Regions from separate parts of the Chryseobacterium sp. G0201 genome, predicted to be linked through region 1. Evidence: riboswitches for the same ligand, from Rfam matches in the RefSeq annotation. Region 1 holds a riboswitch; the other holds the start of a gene.
What was found. A riboswitch is a leader RNA that binds a small molecule or an ion and turns the genes downstream of it on or off. The one in region 1 is predicted to bind S-adenosylmethionine.
Positions count from the first base shown of each region.

Region 2: another riboswitch for S-adenosylmethionine. It lies ahead of EG348_RS09250 (alpha/beta fold hydrolase); the one in region 1 lies ahead of EG348_RS05750 (TonB-dependent receptor plug domain-containing protein).

Region 1 covers NZ_CP033917.1:1,302,026-1,308,271, forward strand. The annotation lists gene EG348_RS05750 (TonB-dependent receptor plug domain-containing protein) at 1-1,798, opposite strand, end outside; SAM riboswitch class I at 1,895-2,001, opposite strand; gene EG348_RS05755 (alpha-amylase family glycosyl hydrolase) at 2,132-4,966, opposite strand; gene EG348_RS05760 (T9SS type A sorting domain-containing protein) at 5,203-6,246, opposite strand, start outside.
Region 2 covers NZ_CP033917.1:2,043,674-2,049,919, forward strand. The annotation lists gene EG348_RS09240 (T9SS type A sorting domain-containing protein) at 1-273, opposite strand, end outside; gene EG348_RS09245 (MGH1-like glycoside hydrolase domain-containing protein) at 625-3,240, opposite strand; SAM riboswitch class I at 3,428-3,535, shown strand; gene EG348_RS09250 (alpha/beta fold hydrolase) at 3,601-4,539, shown strand; gene EG348_RS09255 (ACT domain-containing protein) at 4,543-6,081, shown strand; gene EG348_RS09260 (O-succinylhomoserine sulfhydrylase) at 6,182-6,246, shown strand, end outside.

The DNA.
Region 1 (6,246 bases):
ATCCGTCCAAGGTGATGAAAAGTCCTTTGGCAGGCTTTAAAGTAAATCCAAGACTTCCGTTGACAGAAGTTTCCTGTTTTAATTTATCAAAACCAAGAACCTCAGCCGCTTTACTGTCTGTCGTAAATATCCCTTTTCTAACAATTCCGATTCCTGAAGTTGAAATATCAGCATACGAGTTATTAAAATATTGCTGTTGCAGAGATGGCGCTCTGAAGCCTGTTCCCACCGCTCCACGAATCGCGTAATTTTTTATGAATTCATATCTAATGGCTAATTTTCCATTCAACGTATTTCCGAAGTCGGAATAATTTTCAAACCTTGCAGCAGCATCGATATTTAATTTTTTATCTAAATCGTAGGAAACATCTGCATAAACTGCTGTAGAATGTCTTGATTTTTTCAAAGCATTGTCGGGAGAAAAGCCCATAAAAGACTGTGATCCACCATTTCCAATAACTGTAGATCCGGGCGTTGCAATATTTCCATTGATATCATATCTCGCATAAGATGCTTCATCTCCAGCCTTGATTTGATATTCCTCAAACCTAAATTCTCCTCCGAAAGCAATATTGAAATTATTTAAATTCTTAGAAACATCAAGATTTATGGTGTTTTGGAGAAAGCTGTGGGCTCCCGCATAGAAACTTGTCGGAGATTTCGCGCCTAAAGAAGCATTATTGGTATTGTCAACGTTATAATTAAATGTATTGCTTCCGAAAGTATTGCTCAGGTCGAAAAACCAATCGTTGAGATTATATTTCGTTCCGACAGCGTAAGAAAGATCGTACACTTGAGATTTTAAATTAGCCTGAAAGCCATTTGGATAAATTGAAGAAACGATATTATCTTTCTCACTTGGAAGTCTTCTGAAACCAAATCCCACACCTTCTTTTAAGCTGAAGCCTCCAAAAGTATAGAGCTTAAAATGATCATTAAAAGGATATTCTGCATTGAAAAACAACTGACCCTGTTTTATCTGAGCATCACCGATCTGGAAATTGAAATCGTCTCGGGTTAAGCCTCTTTGTCTGATAATTTCGTCGTCAGAAGCTCTTGCTCCATCAGGATCATCAGCAAATTCATAGGCAAAATTATCTCCGAAAATATCTAAATCGTGATTCTGCGTTCTCGTTGTTTTTCCTCTCTGACTTAATTGTAATGATAAGTTGATGTAACTTTTATCTTTTCCTAAAGAAGTTCCGTAATTAACTGCTCCCTGATACGTTTCGCCATCATTTCTCCCTGATAATCCATAGTTTAAACTTGCCGAAGCGCCAATATCTTTTTTAAGAATAATATTAATAACTCCTGCAATGGCATCAGAACCGTATTGAGCAGCGGCTCCGTCTCTTAGGACTTCAATTCTGTCTATTGCAATCACCGGAATTGTGCTTAAATCTGTCCCAACAGAACCGTTTCCTACTGTATTTTGATAATTAACCAGAGATGTTGTATGTCTTCTTTTTCCATTCACCAAAACCAAAACCTGGTCAGGTCCCATTCCTCTTAAAGTCATAGGATCAATATGTTCAGTTCCGTCAGACGCAGATTGTCTCACCGCATTAAAAGACGGAATTACATAGTTTAAAAGATCCTGAACCGTCGTTTGAGGTGCCGATTTTTGTATTTTTTCAATATTGATAACATCTACCGGAACAGGAGTTTCTAGTTTTGTTCTTTTAGCATTTCGGTTTCCGACAATAATGACGTCTTCAATTTGTTTTTCTTTTTCAAGTTCCTGAGCCGATACGAAAACCGCTCCAAGCAATAATACTGATATGCTTAGTTTCTTCATCTTTTGTTTTTTGCAAAATTAATAATAAACCCTGACGGACAAAAATCCGCCAACAAAGATTGTCAAGAAATGGAATGAATATTTAGAATATTGCTTCACTTATCTACCCTCAATCGGGTTGGAATTAGCACCATTACACGCTGGAATTGTGTCGGTTGCTAAGGTTTCACAGGGCCAAATCCCTCCACCTTTCTTGATAAATCTACTGCAAAGGTAGATTAATAATTTAAAACTGCAAAAATTTGTGAATTTCGAAGTGTTAAAATGTGAATTATACCGTAAATAAAAAGAGAGATAATTTTCATTACCTCTCTCTCTTTATTTAAAATATATTTATTTAATAATCATCTTCTGGATAGCAACTCCGGTTTCTGATTTTAAATGAACCAGATACATTCCGGCAGAATAATTGGCTTTTAATTCATAAGTTCCATTTTCATTTTTTAATTTAAATGAATCCATTTTTTTGCCACTCATGTCATAGATTGCAATTTCGCCGTTTTTAGCTTTATGATAAATTAGTTTCGCCAAACCATTTTTCACAGGATTGTCTGCGATTTGAAGCGATAATTTATTTTCTGCATTTACGTCAACTGTAGATAAAGTTCCGGTATAATTTCCGAAAATTCTAAATTCTCCCGGCTGAAGATTGATCGGAGCTGTTGTAGAAGTGATATTTGAAATCGTATTATCCATTAAATTTTTCCATTGTCCTGTGTATGGAAAATATGGTACCACATCTTTTGCAGAGGTATCGTAATTGGCTATAACTACAACATTCTGAACAGTACTCGCCGCGTTATCGTATACATAAATTCTTGTAATTAATCCATTCGGATCATTGGTAAGATTGTTTGATTCTACAGAATATGTTTTTGATTTGAAAACCGGATACAAACTTCTAAGATTGATAATCTGAGCCCAAGTATCATAAACCGCTTTTCTGTTTGCGTTTGTGTCATAACCTAAAGAAAAAGCAATTGGTTTTTCATCTGTTCTGCAACCGTTGTTGATAGATCCGTCTCCACATCTGTTGATGCTGAATTCATAGCCCAATTCGCCAAACTGCCAGATCATTTTTGGGCCGGGAATTGTGAAGAATGTTGCTCCGAAAGTTTTCATTCTGTTCAGCGCAGTATTCAGATTTTTAACATCATAAGCTCCGTTTACAGCTCCATAAGCAAGATTTTTAAACATTAATCTCTCTTCGTCATGGCTTTCTCCATATCCAACCGCATGCATATTGGTGAAACCGTGAAGCGTATGATTCATTCTGTCAAAGCTGCTGTTTTCTTTGTAGCCCATCGTATTTTGGTTGTACGCGCCATTTTGATTATTCCAAAGCATTATGCCTTTTCCTTCTGCAACTCTATAATTTGCCCATTGCTGCTCTTCTGCATCTGTTCCTAAATGTTCGAAGATCATATAAGAATTCGGATCAATTGCCCACTGTTTATCGGCATAATATTTCATGATGTCTACTCTATCCTGCTGATAAGCATTGGTACAAGCTTCATCATTCTCAGAACAGCTTTGCGTGAAGCCTTTTGTAAGATCCCAACGGAAACCGTCGATATGATATTCTGTCAACCATTGTTGCAATGTTCTTTCAACGTAATATTTAGTTGATGGGCTTGTATGGTTAAAATCATTGAAAACATTATACGAATGTTTCGGAACTGTATTAAAATATGGGTTATTTGGAGCAACATCACCGTAACCATCTCCATCCGGATCAACATTCCAAAGTCTTACCAACGGAGAACGTCCTGTCGCATGATTAAAAGCAACATCCAGAATGACTGCAATTCCGTTTTGATGGCATAAGTCTACAAACTCCTTGAATTTTTCGGGAGTTCCGTAAGCTTTATCCAAAGCATAATGGAATGAAGTGTTGTATCCCCAGGAAAGATTCCCTTCAAATTCCATGATCGGCATCAATTCAATTGCGTTGATCTTTAAATTTCTTAAATACGTAATTTTATTGATTAATGACTGCCAGTTTTTTTCCTGAGTAAAATCTCTAAGCAACAATTCATATACCACTAAATTTTCTTTGTTTGGTCTCTGGAAGTTTGTAGTCTGCCAGTTGTAAGGAGCCTGTCCTGTTTTAAACATAGAAACCTCAAAGCCCTGTCCTGCAGGAAACGCAGGTAAATTTGGATAGGTTGTAGCCGAAATCCACTGATCATCATAAGAAGACAATATTTGTGGAGAAAAAGGATCTGCTACTTTTCTAAGATCGTTGGTTCTGTATTGGAAGGTATATAATTGAGAAGGCGTAATCCCCGTTAATTCGATCCAATAAAGATCAGGATTTGTGGTATCTCTTTTCATTAAATAAGCATCATCCACAACCCAATTATTGAAGCTTCCGATCACATGAACGAAATTTTTAAACGGAGCATACAACGCAAGACCAACTCGGGTATTATCTGTCGGATGATAGTTAATCCCCTGCTTTATCCATGTCGGAATGGCTTCAGAAATAACATTTCTCGGTGTTTGTAAAATGAATGTTGCATTTTTAGTATTTGAATTGGCATCTGTAGCAATCAATTCCATATTCGCATCTGCAGTTACGGTATAACTGTAAGAATATGAAGCAGAAGGCGTTGAAGTAGAATTTACAACTGTTCCGTTAGCTTTCAACTGAAATGTTGAATTAACATTGGTTGTAGCCGTCACATTAACAGAATTTCCCACCGGAACCGATGTCAAACTGTTCGCTAAAGGATTGGTTAAGTTTAAATTTAAAATTCCAACATTTACAAAAGTATCTGATGTCTGGTGACTTCCCGTTTTATCTTTCAACAAAAACCCGAATCTTCCGATTCCCGTTCTGTTATAAAACGTTGTCGGAGTAAATGTCAAAGAATAGGTATCTGCTGTTGAATTATAACTTAATTTATTTAAGTCATTAGAATCTCCCCAGCTCCCATTGGTAGGACAATTTTGACTATTGCTGTAATTGGTATCTAAAGACCAGGTCCACATATAAACAGCATTATTCGCAAGTCCCCAAGCAGATTCATCGATCTGGCTTCCGGATATCGTTAATGTAATCTGATCCGTCTCATTGAACGGATTTGGTGTAACTGTATAGCTTATCTGCCCAAAAATAAGGACGGTCATAAACAACAATACACTCGAATAAAATTTCCTCATAAAAGTTTGTTTTTTTTATTAATACTATACGAATGTAAATTATTTTTTGAGAAATTAGCTCTTTTAACTATAAAATTTCACACTTTAGTTATTCGGGACTTATCAATTTTATAAAACAAAACCCGATGTATATTTTTATCATACACATCGGGTTTCTGCAATTTAATAATGAACTAATATGTAAAACAAAAGGCCTTAAAAAAGCCTTTTGTTCATCAATCAAATATCTATGGACTTTAGTTTTTGCTGATTTTTTTAGAGAAAGTCTGTCCGTTCTTTAATTTCAATTCTACAATGTAAATTCCTTTTGGAAGTCCTTGCATATCGATCTGATCATTAGAGAATCTAACATTAATTTTCTGCCCTACAACATTCATTACATTTACATTTTCAATCGCTGAATCTGCTTTGATATAAAGAATTCCGTTGGTTGGGTTTGGATAAATTCCTACTGTATTAAGTTTAATATCTGAAGTACTTAAACCAGTAAAATCTTTAATACATCTTACAGAAGCACCCTGACCTCTTGGAGCTCCGGAAGATGGATTTGCAATGGTAGTTCCTACATAAAGATATTTTCCACCTGTGCTTGCTACATCTGAACTCCAGAAATAACCTCTCTGTCCTACATAGGTAAAACTACCATCTGTACTTCCTCTGTATCCTCCTGCAGGTAATTTTAATTTGCTGTTAAAAGCTGAAGTTGGATTGCTTATAGAAGCTGCATTTATTGCTGACATCCAATCTGCCTGAGAAGGCATTTTCCAACCCTGTCCGATTGCTTTACAAGGATCTGCTCCGATTGCTTGATTTACTGCTGCTGCATTATTCGCTGTCCATTGGTCGCTTGATGCATTTGTTCCCCACCATGAGCTTCCACTGGAACCAATAATAAATGAAGTAACCCCCGCCAATGCACTTGGATTATTTGTTGAAGGAGCAGTAACAGTAGATGAGTTTCTTGCCTGATGACCATCATCCCATCTTCCCCACTGGAAAAGATCTCCATAAGAATCTACATCTGCCTGAGAAGCTGCTACTTGTGCACTACCTAAGTTTTGCTGAAGCCAAACTTTTCCGTCTGATCCTCTTACCGTTGTATACGTTACAGGCTGTCCTTTATACGTAAAAGTAACACAACCTAAATCACCAATATTAGCTCCCGGATCTGTATTATTACAAAGCTGAGTTGTGCTGCCTAAAGAAATTCTTTTTATTTTTAAACCTCCATCTGTATAAGCTAAAACAAGATAATTATTCACCTTATCGATCGACAGGTC
Region 2 (6,246 bases), 740 kb from region 1:
AAGATTTCTGAATTGAAATATTCCGTCAAGTTCATGTATATTAGAATTTGATAAATTCAGTTCACTTACTTTTTCAGCTTCATTTTTACTAATATCTCCATCTGCATTTGCATCTACTGCAAAATAATTTCCGTTTAGATCCTTTGCTATCATATTTCCTGATGAGGAAGCAACTAGTTTTGCTTTAAAATTTCCTTCCAGATTCAATATTTGCGCTTTTAATCCCAACATGAACATCGAGAAAGAAAGCAAAAGAAATAATTTTGTTTTCATAGTATAATTTTTTATTGTGTGTTTTAATTTTAGCTGATTTTATTCTTTTTAAGAAAAAATATTGATGTTTGATAAAAAATATTATCAAGAAAATATTAGCAGATTTATTGAGTAATTAATTGCTTTTTGGTGTTAAAAAAGAAACCAGCTTTAAAAAGCAAGATATAGACAGAGCAGTTCTGTTTAAGTTTTCCTAATAAGAATATTAGGAAAGCAAAAGGGAATTTTGTTTTCATTTGTGTTTTTGTGATGCAAATATAAATAAATTATAGATATCTCGCGACTATTATAATTTAGATATAAATCTATAGATTCAGTCCATAAAAAAGCCCCTTAAAAAGAGGCTTAGAATTATATCGTCATTCTGGGTTTCATTAATTTTGCGACGGTGGCAGTCCATCCAGTTTGATGTGATGCGCCAACTCCGCGACCATTATCTCCATGGAAATATTCAAAGAAAGTGATGTAATTTTTAAAATTTTCATCATGATTAAATGTCGCATTTCCTCCATTGAAAGCTCTTTCTCCATTTTCATCTTTTAAGAATATAGAGCAAAGCCTGCCGCTGATATTTTGGGCAACTTCGTCAAGATTTCTTTTGTCACCGCTTCCAGTTGGTAATTCTACCTTTAAACTGTTTCCGTAATAAAAATGGAAGCGTTGCAAACTTTCCACGATCAGAAAATTGATAGGAAACCAAATTGGACCTCTCCAGTTGCTGTTTCCTCCAAACATTCTGCTGTCACTTTCTGCGGGAGTATAATAGACCCTATTTTCTCTACCATGTACAGAAAACACAAACGGGTTTTCTTCATATACTTTAGACATTGCCCTGATTCCGTACGAGCTTAAAAATTCTTTTTCATCAAGCATTCTTGTCAGAACTTTCGACAATCTGTTTTTACGCAGAATACTCATCAAATGCTTTCTTCCGTGACCTTCCTCTTCCCAATGAGACACAAGTTTTGTTAATTCCGGTTTGTTTTTTAAGATCCATTCCATTCTTGTCGTAAAGTTTGGCATCTTATCAAGCAAATGATGATCAATAACTTCCACAGCAAACAAAGGAATTAGCCCGACAATACTCCTTAAACGTAAAGTAGCACTTTCACCGTTTCCTAGTTGAAGCACGTCATAGAAAAATCCGTCTTCTTCGTTCCATAGACCTTCTTTTCCGTCACCCATGTTTTCCATGGCTTCAGCAATGTAAAGATAATGTTCAAAGAATTTGATCGCCATATCTTCGTAAACCTGATAATATTGAGCAAGTTCCATTGCCATTCTCATCATATTCAGAGCGTACATTGCCATCCAGCTTGTTCCGTCGGCTTGTTCGAGATGCTGACCGTCTTTCAATTCCATATTTCGGTCAAAAGCTCCGATATTATCGAGTCCTAAGAATCCTCCACCAAAGATATTTTTTCCGTTTTTGTCTTTTCTGTTAACCCACCAAGTAAAATTTAGAAGCAGTTTTTGAAAAACTTTTTCTAAAAATAAAAGATCAGGTTTTCCATTTGTTTTTTCATCGATTTTAAAAACACGGAAGCACGACCAGGCATGAACTGGCGGATTTACATCACTCAAGTTCCATTCGTAAGCCGGAAGTTGTCCGTTCGGATGCATGTACCATTCTTTGGTCAATAAAAGAAGCTGGTTTTTGGCAAATTCAGCATCAATGATGGCAAAAGGAACACAGTGGAAAGCCAGATCCCAAGTTGCATACCAAGGATATTCCCACTTATCAGGCATGGAAATAATGTCTTTGTTATGCATGTGATTCCACTCCGTATTTCTTACATAATTATTGAAATCTCTTGGAGCCTCAAAATTAGGATCACCTTTTAACCATTTTCCAACATTATAATGATAAAATTGTTTGTTCCAAAGTAATCCTGCGAAAGCTTGTCTTTGTACATTTTTTTCGTCTTCACTGTTTACATCATGCTGAATTTCATGATAATATTCATCAGCTTCGGAAATTCTTGTTCTAAAAATTTCATCAAATTGATTAAATGGTTCATCAGTTTCATTCGGAGAAAGTCTGAAATCAAAAGTTTTTGATTCTCCGGCTCCAATCATTTCATCAATTAAAAAAGAAGCTTTTGTACCTCTTTTTTCTGGATTTACAGTATTACTTCCATAAATGATATGATCATTAATTCCGTCTTTAAAATAGGTGTTTCCGGAATAAAGTGTTCCGTATAATTTGGGACAATTCGTCTCATTTTCACAAAAAACGCTATTTGAATTACTCTTTCTGGAATAGAATTTTTTAATAGAAATACTGTCATGATTAATATCGATACAGCTTTCCGAAGAAGCATTTAGCTGACCTTTGTAAGTATTGTAGCCCCATTTCCAGTTGTTTCTGAACCAGACGGTCGGAGCAACCAATATAGGCGCATCATTCTGACTTCTGTTGGCTACCGTTACCCTTACTAAAATATCATTATGTTCAGCTTTACAATATTCAATGAAAATATCAAAATATTCATTGTTATTAAAGATTCCGGTATCAAAAATCTCGTATTCAGGTTCTTTTTTGCTTCGTCTCCCATTTTCGGAAATTAATTGATCATAAGGAAACTCGTTGATGGGATATTTATATACCATCTTCATGTAACTGTGAGTAGGGGTGTTGTCTAAATAATAAAAGATTTCTTTAATATCTTCACCATGATTTCCCTGATGATTGCTCAACCCGAAAAATCGCTCTTTTACCATCTTATCTTTTTTGTTCCAGAAAGAAAGCGCAAAACATAAAAGCTGCTTCGGATCAGAGATTCCTGCGATGCCTTCTTCTGCCCATCTGTAAGCATAGCTTTCGGCTTTGTCATGACTTGTAGATCCCCACGCATTGCCGTCCGGACTGTAGTCTTCACGCACATTTCCCCATTGTCGGTTACTTACATAAGGTCCCCAGTTTTTCCAGTCTTTATCTTGTAATCTTTGTTTTTCAACACTCATATTTCATCACTTTTCATTACGAAGGTAAGTTTTTTGAAAAATAATTCCAACATTTTGAATTTGAAGAATACTTAACATGTCCTTGGAACTCTTTTGTTTAAAGGCTTTTCGAGATTAAATTAAATTTTTATAAATATTTAAAAGAAAATTTCTATCTTTGCAGCATTCGATCATTCACATATTGAAAATGTTATCAAGAAAGGTTGAGGGATTAGACCCTGTGAAACCTTAGCAACCCTTTGCGCAAGCGAAGAAGGTGCTACGTTCTACCAAAATTTATTTGGACAGATAACTTACTGAAGTTCTTTCAGCCATTTCTAATGGCATTTTCAAATTGTATTATCAAAAAGTATAATAGAATTGAAAACAGAACTAAACTATATTAATCTTTCGTATCAAACGAATTCCAAAAAGGAATACAATATCCCGTTGAGCTATCAGCTTTTCGGGAAAGACCTGTTTTCAGCACCGATCATTTTAGTTAATCATGCCTTAACCGGAAATTCAGATGTTTCAGGAGAAAAAGGATGGTGGAAAAAATTAATTGGTGAAAATCAGGTTATCGATACAAACAAATATACAGTTCTGTGTTTCAATATTCCCGGAAACGGTTATGATAATTTTTTAATTGATGAATATGAAGATTTCACGCCTTCAGATATTGCCAATATCTTTTTAAAAGGCCTTGAAAAACTTAATATAAAAAACTTGTACGCCATTATTGGAGGTTCTCTAGGAGGTGGAATCGGCTGGGAAATGTTGACAAAAAATCCAAATCTTGCCGAGATCTTCATCCCAATTGCCTGCGATTACAAAACGCACGATTGGCTTCATGCACAATGTCTGGTTCAGAAATTTTTATTAAATGGAAATGATAAACCACTGCAAAAAGCCAGAATTCATGCGATGTTGTGTTACAGAACACCTCAATCTTTAAACGATAGATTTCAAAACAAATATAATCAGGAAAAACAGCTTTTAGAATCGGAAGATTGGCTTGTTTATCACGGAAATTCATTAAACGAAAGATTTAGTTTAAAATCTTATAAACTGATGAATCATCTATTAATGAACATTAACGCAGAAGAAATTCAATTGGAGAAAATCCAGGCGCGAATGCACATGATCTCCGTTGATACAGACTTATTCTTTCCTGCTTCCGAAATCCGAATGTGTTTTGAAAAGCTTAAAGAAAAAAAGGAAAATATTTTCTATCACGAGATCAAATCAATTCATGGGCACGACGCCTTCTTAATGGAATACGAACAATTAAATAAAATCATTAAAAATATTTTATAGACGATGAAAAATGCTAACGAAATAAAATTTTTGAAAAACAGATCAATCATTAAATTTGAAGGAGAGGATTTCTTAGGTGAAATAGGGATTGACGGACGAATTTTTAAAGCGCTTACTTTAGCGCGAATCAGTGTTGGAGTAATTTCTCAACAGGCAATTGAAAACGGATTATCAATTTTGGTTCAGGAAGCTGACTCTGAAAAAGCGGTAAATTGTCTGATTGACGAATTTGAAGCAGAAAGAAAATCAGGGAAAGTTTCTCAGATTTACAGCATAAATAATGTGTCAGTTTTAGGCTTTGTTGCAGAAGATTTCAACAAAATTTTGGCAGAATTAGCTAGAAATAACGTTTTCCCGTTACTTTTAAATCAAGTAGCAAGTGAAGGACGTGTAAATATCGTGGTAACTTCTTCGCAAGATGAAAAAGCGAAAAATATCATCGAATCCGAAATTTCTAAAAAACCAAAAACGGTTCATTTAGCAATTATCGGTCATGGAAATGTGGGAAAAACTTTGATCGAACAGGTTTTACAGTCATCAGAAGAAATCAGAAGACGTAAAAAAATCGATCTTAAAGTTGTTGCAGTTGCCAATTCAAGAAAAATTGCTTTCAACAAGAAAGGTTTTGATGCCAACTGGAATGATGAGGTTTTAACGGCAGAAAGTCCGTCAGATGTTCAGGAATTAATTAAATTCTCGAAAGAAAATCAACTGGAAAACCTGATCGTTGTTGATAATACCGCGAGTAAAGATTTTGTTCATAATTATCATGCTTTAGCAGAAAATGGATTTGACTTGGTCTCTTCCAATAAAATTTTCAACACACTTCCAATCGAAGAATACCGTAAACTAAGATATACGTTGAACAAAAATAACAGACGTTATTTGTATGAAACGAATGTTGGGGCGGGTTTACCATTAATCGATACAATAAAATTATTACACCTTTCAGGAGAAAATATCACAAGAATCAAAGGCGTATTCTCCGGAACATTGAGCTATGTTTTCAATAATTTTTCTTTGAGAAATGATAAATTTTCAACAATCATCAATGAAGCTTTAGAAAAAGGTTATACAGAACCGGATCCAAGAGAAGACTTGTCAGGAAATGATGTTGCTAGAAAATTATTGATTCTGGCTAGAGAACTAGATTTAATAAATGAATTTGACGATATCAATGTTCAAAATTTAGTACCTGAAAGTTTATCATCTATTTCTAAACCGGAATTTCTTACAAGACTTGCAGAATTAGATGATGAATACCAAAAAATAAAGGAAAACCAAGAACCTGGTCATGTATTAAGATATGTTGGAGATTTACATGGAGATCTGCAAAAAGATAAAGGTGAATTGGATGTGAAATTAATTTCTGTTCCCGCAACTTCCGCTTTAGGACAATTAAAAGGTTCAGATTCAATCTTTGAAATTTATACTGAAAGTTATGGTGAAAACCCAATCGTAATCATGGGAGCTGGAGCCGGAGCGCAAGTTACCGCAAGAGGTGTTTTCGGAGATATTTTAAGAGTAAGCGAAACTAAATAATCAGCGAACCCGAAGGGTTCAATATCAATAGCCGTAGGTGAAACCTATGGAACAAAATAATAACAAACAACCGTAAATAAAACCTACGGAAAATATAGAAATGGAAAACGAAAATTTTGAAACCTTCGCAATAAGAACGCAAACTGAAAGAACCCAGTTTGATGA